One region of the Leucobacter faecis genome, then DNA from elsewhere that is predicted to be linked to it. Evidence: predicted binding sites of a transcription regulator. Region 1 holds the regulator's gene; the other holds the start of a gene.
The links. The regulator LexA, encoded in region 1, represses DNA repair genes until DNA is damaged. The targets are predictions, from matches to a motif close to TCGAACANNTGTTCGA.
Positions count from the first base shown of each region.

Region 2: a site for LexA is predicted at 2,776-2,791, ahead of ACXR2T_RS12530 (HNH endonuclease signature motif containing protein). Genes of this name have one in related genera too.

Region 1 covers NZ_JBTJEP020000002.1:154,728-159,426, reverse strand. The annotation lists gene metE (5-methyltetrahydropteroyltriglutamate--homocysteine S-methyltransferase) at 1-400, shown strand, start outside; gene ACXR2T_RS02455 (uroporphyrinogen decarboxylase/cobalamine-independent methonine synthase family protein) at 397-1,623, shown strand; gene ACXR2T_RS02450 (methylenetetrahydrofolate reductase) at 1,620-2,546, shown strand; gene lexA (transcriptional repressor LexA) at 2,574-3,236, opposite strand; gene ACXR2T_RS02440 (hypothetical protein) at 3,490-3,918, shown strand; gene ACXR2T_RS02435 (histidinol-phosphate transaminase) at 3,971-4,699, shown strand, end outside.
Region 2 covers NZ_JBTJEP020000017.1:53,472-58,170, reverse strand. The annotation lists gene ACXR2T_RS12545 (SipW-dependent-type signal peptide-containing protein) at 1-486, opposite strand, end outside; gene ACXR2T_RS12540 (class I SAM-dependent methyltransferase) at 548-1,315, opposite strand; gene ACXR2T_RS12535 (hypothetical protein) at 1,447-2,535, shown strand; gene ACXR2T_RS12530 (HNH endonuclease signature motif containing protein) at 2,810-4,699, shown strand, end outside.

The sequences.
Region 1 (4,699 bases):
CGCGACCGGAGGTGGAGCGGCTGAGGTGCAGATCCACACGCACCTGTGCTACTCAGAGTTCGGCGAGATCATTGGCGCCGTCGATGGTCTCGACGCCGACGTGACGAGCATCGAAGCGGCGCGCAGCCGCATGGATGTCGTCGAGCCGCTGGGTGACCACGGCTACTCACGGGGCATTGGCCCGGGCGTCTACGATATCCACTCACCCCGCGTTCCCAGCACTGAGGAGCAGGCCGAGCTGATTCGCATCGCCGCGGCCCGCATTCCGGGCGAGCAGCTGTGGGTCAACCCCGACTGCGGGCTCAAGACGCGCGGCTACGAAGAGACCATTGCGAGCCTCACGAACCTGGTGCGCGCGGCGCGCGAGGTGCGAGAGGCCGTGCCCTCGGGCGTCGCGTGAACACGCAGCATGTGAGCGCGCACGACGCGCGCACCGCGGCGGGGGAGCATGCCCCCGCCGCGTGGCCCGCGGGCGAACTGCCGACGGAGCCCGTGGGCTCGCTCCCGCGGCCCGCGCGGCTGCAGCGCACAGTGCTTGACGCGGAGCTCGGGCTCGTGTCGGCGAGCGAGCTAGCCGAAGCGCAAGACTGCGCGGTGCGCGAGACGATCGCGGGCCTTGAAGCGACCGGATCGCCCATCGTTACCGACGGCGAACAGCGCAGGCAGAGCTTTTCGAGTTACCCGCTCGGGCCCGATCCCGAGCGTAGCGCGCCGGGCGAAGACCCGGTGTTTGCCGTCTTCGCCGACGGCCATCACCGGGTCGTGCCGAGGCTCGCGCGCGCACCGTTTGAGTTTCGTGGGTGGGCCGCCGACGACGTCAAGGCTGCCCGCTCGCTCACCACGCTGCCGCTGAAGCAAGCGGTTGTTTCGCCGTCGATGCTGTCGCTCATGTGGACTGACGACCTGGCCGGTTCATACACGCGCGCCGAATTTCTCGACCATGTTGTGGCGGGCTGCGCAGAAGACATTCGCCGCTCGTTTGCGGCCGGGGCCGCGCGCGTCACGATCGACTTCACCGAGGGGCGGCTTGCTCTGCGCCGTGACCTGCGCGCGCCCTGGGCGGGGCCCGCCGCGCTCAGCGGGTTTATCGAGCTGATGAACCGCGTGCTCGATTTGGTGCCTGCGCCCCTGCGCCAGGCGGTCGGTGTGCACACCTGCCCCGGCAACGATCACGACAGCGCGCACAGCGCCGACGTCGACTATGCCGAACTGATTCCCGAGCTGTTTCAGATCGAAGCTGGCTACTTTCTGGTGCAGGCCGCGGGTGAGTCTGATCCGGATCGAGTGGCCCGGCTCGTAGGCCGTCAGCTGCGCGACCTTGCTGCGGCCGGCGGGCGCACGCCGCGGGTACTCTTTGGTGTCACCGACCCCACGAACCCGAAGCTCGAAACTGATCGCGAAATTGCCGAACAGCTCGTGCGTGCGGCCCGATTCGTGCCCCCTGCACAGTTGGGTTCAACCGACGACTGCGGGTTCTCGCCGTACTTGATTGACGAGAAGCCCCGACACGGTTCACCCGACTTTGCGCGTGACGTCGCCTTTGCCAAGATTGCCGCGCGTGTGCGGGGCACAACGATTGCGAGTGCCGAACTCGCTGGACGCCCCGAGGAGGTGCTCGTATGAGCTCATCTGATACTCGCGCATCGGGTGACCTGCTGCTCACCGGCAGCGCGCCGACCAAGCCACGGTTTTCGTTTGAGGTGTTTCCGGCTCGCAGTGGTGCCGCGGCGCTTGCGCTCGGAAACGCGGTGCAGCATTTGGCCGCGGCGGGGCCCGACTTCATCTCGGTGACGTACGGTGCGAACGGGTCGCACCGAGGTGCTTCACTCGACCTGGTGAAGTATCTGCGTGATCACACGAATGCCCTACCGCTCGCACACCTCACGACGGTGGGCGAGACGCGCGAGGCCATTCTTGAAGCGATTCACGGCATCATGGACGCTGGCGTGCACGACTTTCTCGCGCTGCGGGGAGACCCACCGCGCGGGTCTAGCGAGTCTGATGCGGCCGTGGCCGGTTCGCTCAGCTCGCTCGAGCTCGTTGAACTGGTGGCACAGGCGAGGGCCGAGCGCCCGCCGTTCACGAGTGTGGGGCGCACGTGCGTCGCGGCCTACCCCAACGGGCATGCGCTGTCGCGTTCTCGCGCCGAGGACGTTGACTGGCTCGTGGCGAAGCAGGAAGCAGGCGCACAGTTTGCGATCACGCAACTGTTCTTTTACGCCGACGAATACCTCGCGTTCGTGGCCGATGCCCAGCGCGCAGGGCTTACGATTCCGGTGTTGCCGGGCCTCATGCCGGTGGCGACAGCGGCACAGCTGCGCAAGGTCGCCGAGCTGGCGGGCCGCCCGGCGCCCTCAGAGCTGATGCGCGCAATCGAAGAAGCTGGCGGTTATGCACCAGAGCTCGGGGTTGAGCACACCATCGAGCTGTCTCGCGAGTTGCTTGACGGCGGGGCGCCCTCCCTGCATCTCTACACGTTCAACCGTCACGAGCGTGTGCTCGCGGTGCTGCGAGAGCTTGACCTGCTATCGCCCGCGCTGGTCTAGCGGGGGCCGAGGAGTGGTCGCGGGCTGCTAGATCGAGCGCAGCACCGCGACCACTTTGCCGAGGACCTCGGCGTGGTCACCCAGGATCGGCTCGAACGCGCTATTGCGGGGCAAAAGCCAAGTGTGGCCGTCGCGACGTCGAAACACTTTGACGGTCGCTTCGCCGTCGATCATGGCGGCTACGATATCGCCGCTGGTCGCTTCGCGTTGCTGACGAACGACAACGAAGTCTCCGTCACAAATCGCGGCGTCAACCATCGAATCGCCCACCACCTTGAGCATGAATACCGTGCCGTTGCCTACGAGCTGCCGGGGCAGCGGCATGATCTCTTCCACCTGCTGGTCAGCAGTGATCGGTACGCCGGCCGCAATCTGCCCGACGAGTGGCACGAAGGCAGTCTCTTCAGCTGACACGGGAGTGTCGACCGGGGGCTCGTCCACGGTGGGGCTCACGAGAATTTCGAGCGCGCGCGGGCGGTGGGGGTCCCGCCGAATGCAGCCCGCCAACTCGAGTCGGTTGAGCTGGTGGGTGACGCTCGAAAGTGACGAAAGCCCCACGGCGTCGCCGATCTCTCGCATGCTCGGTGGATACCCGCGCGTGGTTACCGAACTGACAATGTACTCGAGAATAACGCGCTGTTTCGCGGTCAGCCGGTCTAAGCGCTCTAACCGTTCTGCATTGGTGACCATGATGTCGACTCCTCGTTGCTGTGCTTCGCGGCAGGCGGGCTGTCGACGTCAGTGTCGGAGGTGCCTGCTTGAGTGCTCTCGTTGGTTCGAAAGCTTACCCGGCTTTGGTGCGACCCGCCAAACAAGTGTTCGAGAATTCCGTGCGCAAGTTTGGTGAAGATCGAACGAAGGGGTTGCGGTTTCGATATATCGAAGTTATATTCGAAAGCGATGTTCGCCCGTGTGGTGAACGCTCGATTGAAGGGAAATGACAATGAGTGCAGCAGTGACGCAGGTACCCATCATTCAGAGGGCACAAGCGGGCGCAGTCGCGCCCGCGGCGCGAGTGGCGCCCGTGCGTATTCGACTCACACGCCGGGGCCGCGTCGTCTTTGGCGGACTTGCAGCGTGTGCGGTGGCGGCATCGTTTGCCCTGGTGGCGACTCTTGGTGCACCGCAAGCTGTGGCGTCTGGGGAACCCAGTGGTGCTGAGTTTGGGTACATTGTGGCGGCGCCGGGAGCTTCGCTGTGGCAGCTGGCAACCGAGCTCGACCCGGCGATGGATCCCCGCGAGTTGGTGGCAGAGATCATTCAGCTCAACCAGCTACGCGGCGCCGACATCGCGGCGGGTCAGCCCATTGCGGTGCCGCTGCGCTATGGCGACAGCGGTTCGGTGATGGCCGCTGAGGAACTGGGGCTGTAGCCTGGCGTAGCATCTGGCGGGCAGCGCTGCTCGCCCTCTATAGACTGGCTGCGTGACCAGTTTGAGTGATCTTCCCCTCCGTGCCAATCTCGTGGGTAAGCGGCCCTATGGCGCTCCGCAAGACCCGGTTCCCGTGAGCTTGAATGTGAATGAGAACACGCACCCCATTCCCGACGAGGTTGTCGCAGACATCACCGCGGCGCTCGAAGTTGCCGTGCGCACGGCAAACCGGTACCCGGATCGCGAGTTCGACGGCCTGCGAGTAGCGCTAGCCGGCTACCTGGGGCATGGCCTCACAGCAGAGCAGCTGTGGGCCGCGAATGGTTCCAACGAGGTGCTGCAGCAGGTGCTGCAGGCCTTCGGTGGGCCCGGCCGCACCCTACTGAGCTTCACCCCAACCTATTCGATGTACCCGCTGCTGGCCGATGGCACTGACACTGGCTGGATCGCGGTGCCGCGGCCCGAGGGGTACCGACTGGCAGCCGATGATGTACGTGCGGCGCTCACCGAGCACCAGCCCAGCATCGCGATTCTGTGCGGCCCCAACAACCCGACAGGAACACCGCTCGACCGCGACGTGATTCTCGCCGCGTATGACGCGTTCGACGGGATACTGATTGTCGATGAGGCATACTTTGAGTTCGACGGCGAACGAGAGAGCGCCGTCACGCTCCTTGAGGGGCGCCCGCGGCTCTTGGTATCGCGCACGATGAGTAAGGCGTTTGCATTTGCGGGGGTGCGTCTTGGTTACCTAGCCGCAGACCCCGCCGTCATCGATGCC
Region 2 (4,699 bases), on a different contig from region 1:
GAAGCACAGGAAGGTTGGCGTTTCAACGGCCGCGAGATCGAACGTCGTGCCGTTTTCGTTCGTGCCGGCAGTGTACGCCGATGCGTCACAAGTCGCAGCGGTCGTGTAGACATAGCTCGCTGTCGTGCCGCTGATGGCAGCTGCCACGTTCTGTGCCACGGTCACTTCTGCTTCGTTGGTAGCCCCGTCGATCAACTGCACTGCAAACCCGGCATAGACGTCATCGCCCGGCGCAAGTTTGTCTGCGTTGACCTGAAAGTTGAGCGTTGCGGCGTCGCCTACTGTCGCGTGATCTGTGAAGATAACACCGTCAATCGAGCCCTCAATCCCAAACGTACCGCTGCTGAAGATTCCCTTCGCCCATTCCTGGTCGGTCCATGCGGCGAGCGTTATCGCTGCGCCGACCCCCAACACGAGCCCACCAGCGAGCACCGCGCGTGCTTTGGTCCAGCCACGCTTCACTGTTACATTCTCCTGTTTAGACATCTGTGTCTCCCCTCAGACAACCCGCCATCTGGCAGATACCTCCAGGCTACGCCACAAAGAGTTATACGTCATGCGGCATGTTCTTTCGCACCACCACGACCGTGTCTTCAAGGTGGTGTTCGTGGCCGTCTGGGCCCGCAGCTGTGCGTTCTCGCACCTCGGCGACCTCGACGATCCACCCGTCGACCTCTCGCCCCTCTGGGCTGAGCCCCAGTGTGAGCAATGCGAGCTCACCGGCCGGTGACAAGAACTCGCCGGGGTGGTTCTTCGCCCACGGCGGCGGAGCCGCGTGCGACAAGATCACGAGCCGGCCGCCGGGAGCGATCCGCGTCAACGCCGTGCGCAAGATCAGCTCCCGCGGCAGCTCAACGGGCGACTGCATGAAACTCGCGGTGATGAGGTCGAACGGCTCGCCTGAGCCATCGACCTCAGCAGCGCGCAGCGTCCACTCCCCCAGGTCGGCGGCAATAAATCGCGCGCTCTCGAGCCCGCGGGCCGAGGCTTCGGCGATGCCTCGCGCCACGGCCGTGGGCGACAGGTCGATGCCGGTCGCGCTCCAGCCGTGTTCGGCGAGCCACAGCACGTCACCGCCCTCACCACACCCCAGATCGAGCGATCGCCCGGGCTCCCAGCGCTCCGCGACCTCGGCCAGCACTCGGTTCACCCTGCCCGACCACACCTGCCCGGCCTCGGCATAGCGCCGCTCCCAGAACTCAGCAGGGTTGGCCTGCGGATCCGGAGCTGAGTGCGCACCAGCGTGCTCAGCTGAGCACGCGGCAGCAGGGGGCAAGTGAGGGGCCGTCGAGTCAGTGGGTTCGTGCGATGCCATATGCCCAGCATGGCCCGCGACGAGCCTTACGCGCAATCGTGTTCGCGCACGACGTTGAACCTCATGCCGAATCGATGCCTGAGCTGGCAGAATGATCTGCACTGCTTCTGAATCACCTTGGAGAAGAAATTATGCCGCTTCGTTCGTCGCGTGCAGGCCGCCTAGCGGCCGCGGCCCTGGCCGGAGCTGCGGCAGTGTCGCTACTCACGGGCTGCACACTATTGGCTGGCGTGCCCGGCTTGTTCGGGGACGACGCTGGGCCAGCTGGTTCCGGATCGCGCGACAGTTCAGGGCCGGGGCCGGGTGCCGCCCCGCAGACGGCCGAACGGAGCGCAGATTCCTCTGGCGAGGCAGCTACTCCAGAGGCGGTTTCGACCTATCACCACGAGGGGCTCGGAGTTTGGTTCGATTACCCGCAAGAGTGGAGCGTGGCCGTGCCCGCGGTCTCGACAATCGAGATCATTGATGCAGAGCCTGTTGCGCTTTCAGCCCATGGGCCGGTTAGTTTCTATTACCTCACTACCGCCGCGGCAGACGGCGGCCTGTACCCCGTCTTGGGCCTCACCGGAGAGGAAGTCCTCGACGCCTCTGACCAGAGCAAATCACCGGCCAGCAGTGTCGCCATGCGCTTTGCCGCACAGTCCGAGAACCCGACCGAACGCTTTGATCTGAGTTTCGCAACCACCACCAGCTTTGGGGTGGACGTGAACGATGGCACCGCACCACATAGCGATGTCGCGCTTATCGACCGCTTAAAATTCGAGACTCACGCAGATGCAGAGAAGTTCAGCAAGTCGGCGCTGTACCAGCAGCTGAAAGACATCTTTATGTCGACCCGCTACCAAGAATCGCGTGAACGCCCGAGCGGTGACTTGGGGCTCGCGCAGCCAATCTCGCTGCCCGCCTGTGACGGCACACAGATAGCGGTCGTGGGCACCTCTTGGACGCCAACCGATTACAAGGCCGACATTGAACGGTATCTCAAGCTGTTTCCGGGCTCAGAATACTCTCGCACCGATTTCTTATGCACCTCCTTCTTGCGCCCGGCGCTCGATAACTCTGACGATAACTACATCTATTTTGTCTTTCAGCGCACCGGTAACGACACTTCCCTCACTTGTGAAGTTGTGCGCGACGCTGCCAGCGCAGGCGGAAACACCCACGGTAAGTGGCTGCGTAACGTCGCCTGGGCCGACCGTGGCGAGCAGGTGCCCTGCTGAGGGCGGTTCTCATTGGACGGCTGCCTGCCTCGGTTCAGTCATGCTGCGCGTCTGTCCGTTTTGCCATGCTGCGCGGGCGGGAAGTTTGGAAAGAAACGCGCCAGCGTTTCTCTCTTCCCGTGCAAGTGGTCTCGGCACTTGCGAGTCGCAGCATCCATCGCTCTGTACGACGAGTCGTCCACAGCCCCCTGTTTCGACCGAAAATTGGCGTGATTACGCCAAATCTGTGGATAACTTCACTCGAATAAATCTACGATCCGTGAGACAATAGGGTATGGAAGCCAAACCCTCACCCCAGCACGAAGAACCCCTCGCGGGCCTCTTCACTGAGGCTGCGAGCGAGGGTGCTGATGCGGGCACTGAAACCGCCACGGCGGATGCCACTAGCGGGCTGGGGATGCAGGCGAAGTGTGACGAGATCGTGCAGCTCATGGCGCACGTGCAAGCTTTGTTCCCGGCCGACTGCCCCGGCGCAGACGCCCGCACGGTCGTAAACGCGCTCACCGACGAGGGCGCCATCGACTTCGCAAAGATCGTGGCGCAGGTGATGCGTAAGTTCACTGAGCTGCAGGTGCTCAGTGCCGGGGCGGTGGGAACGCGGTCTGCGAAACGTGCCGGGCAGCCCGGCGTCGCGCAGGCGAGCGGCTTCAAAACGAGTGTTGAGATGATGCAGCACCTCACCGGCAGTTCGTGGGGTGAAGCCTCCCGCAAAGTGCGGGTAGGAGAAAGCATCCTCACCGGCGAAACAGCCGAACGCGAAGCCCTCGAGCAGCGCGAAGCGCTCGCCGCGAAGCGCGCCCTCGAAGCCAGCGCCAGCGACGCCGAGGGTCATGATGACGACGGTGGCTCGACTGCTCTTGAAACCGCAGCTGCTGAGGCGGAGCTGGTGTTGGCGGTGCCGTGGCATTCCGTGCTTGACCGGGCCGTGTCACGTGACCTGCTCACCGACCCACAAAACGATGCGATCAGGCAGGGCCTCGGCACTCCGCCCCGCACCCCCGCACCAAACACTCCCGCCGTAGGCACCGTGGCAGATGGCGCTGCGGTAGCGCCGGCGTGTGCGTTCCACACGGCCGCCTACGCGGCCCTCCACGCTTCCGGGCATTCGCCCACCCCCACGGTAGATCTTTTTGATGACGGGGACTGCGGGGGCCGGTGTGAAGCAGCTCTGCTGGTGCTGTGGTGGCAGGCCGGGCTCGACCTGATCGAGGCCGCCCAGCATACCCGGGTGGAAGAGCTGCGCCGCCACGCGCGCGCGATTCGTGACCTCCTCGACCCCGAGGGGGCGACGCTGCGGCGTAACGAGCGGTATGAGGCGCGCTCATTCAGGTGGTGGACGGACCCGAATGGGCAGTTCCATGCCCGCCTCACCTGTGACGATGACGCGGGGGCGTGGATTCAGACGATCTTTGCGAGCGCGCTGCGCCCCCGACGGGGCGGGCCCCGCTTCATCGACCCGGCAGAGCAGGCCGCGGGGGAAGAGCTCGCGCAAGACGAGCGCACCCACCATCAGATCTCGCACGACCTGCTCATCGATCTGCTCCAGTCGGGCGCGGTCGCTGACCAGCAGACCGTGTTCGGTACGAGGCAGGTGGGCGTGCGGGTGGTGCAGGTCGTGAACCGGGCCGAGTACCTCGCTGAGCAGGCCGAAGCCCGCGCCGCCGAGACGGCCTCGAAAGCCGCCAAAGCGGCAAAGAAGGCGCTCCGGCAGACGGCCAGCGGCGCCACCCCCGAGGCGCAGCAACCCTCAGACACACAGACACCGGCCGCGCAGCCTCCGGCTGACCCGGTCGGGGTGGTCGCCTGGTATGAAGACGGGCTCACCATCACCTCCGACTCAGTCGTCGCCAAGCAGCGCTGCAACGCCGGTGTCGTGCACGTCACGGTCGACGAAGACTACAACCCCCTCGACGTGGGGCGCGAACAGCGGCTCTACAACGGGGCCCAACGCATCGCCCTCGCCACCCGTGATGGCGGGTGTCGCTGGCCAGGCTGTGACCGGCCCTCTTCGTACTGCGAAGCACACCATATTGACCACTGGCACTCCGACCAGGGCCGCACCGACATCGATCGAGGGATCGCCCTATGCGCCTTATGCCGACGTCGGCATAATTTGCATTATGACGACCGGCGGATTATGCCGACCAGGGACACAATGAGCCCG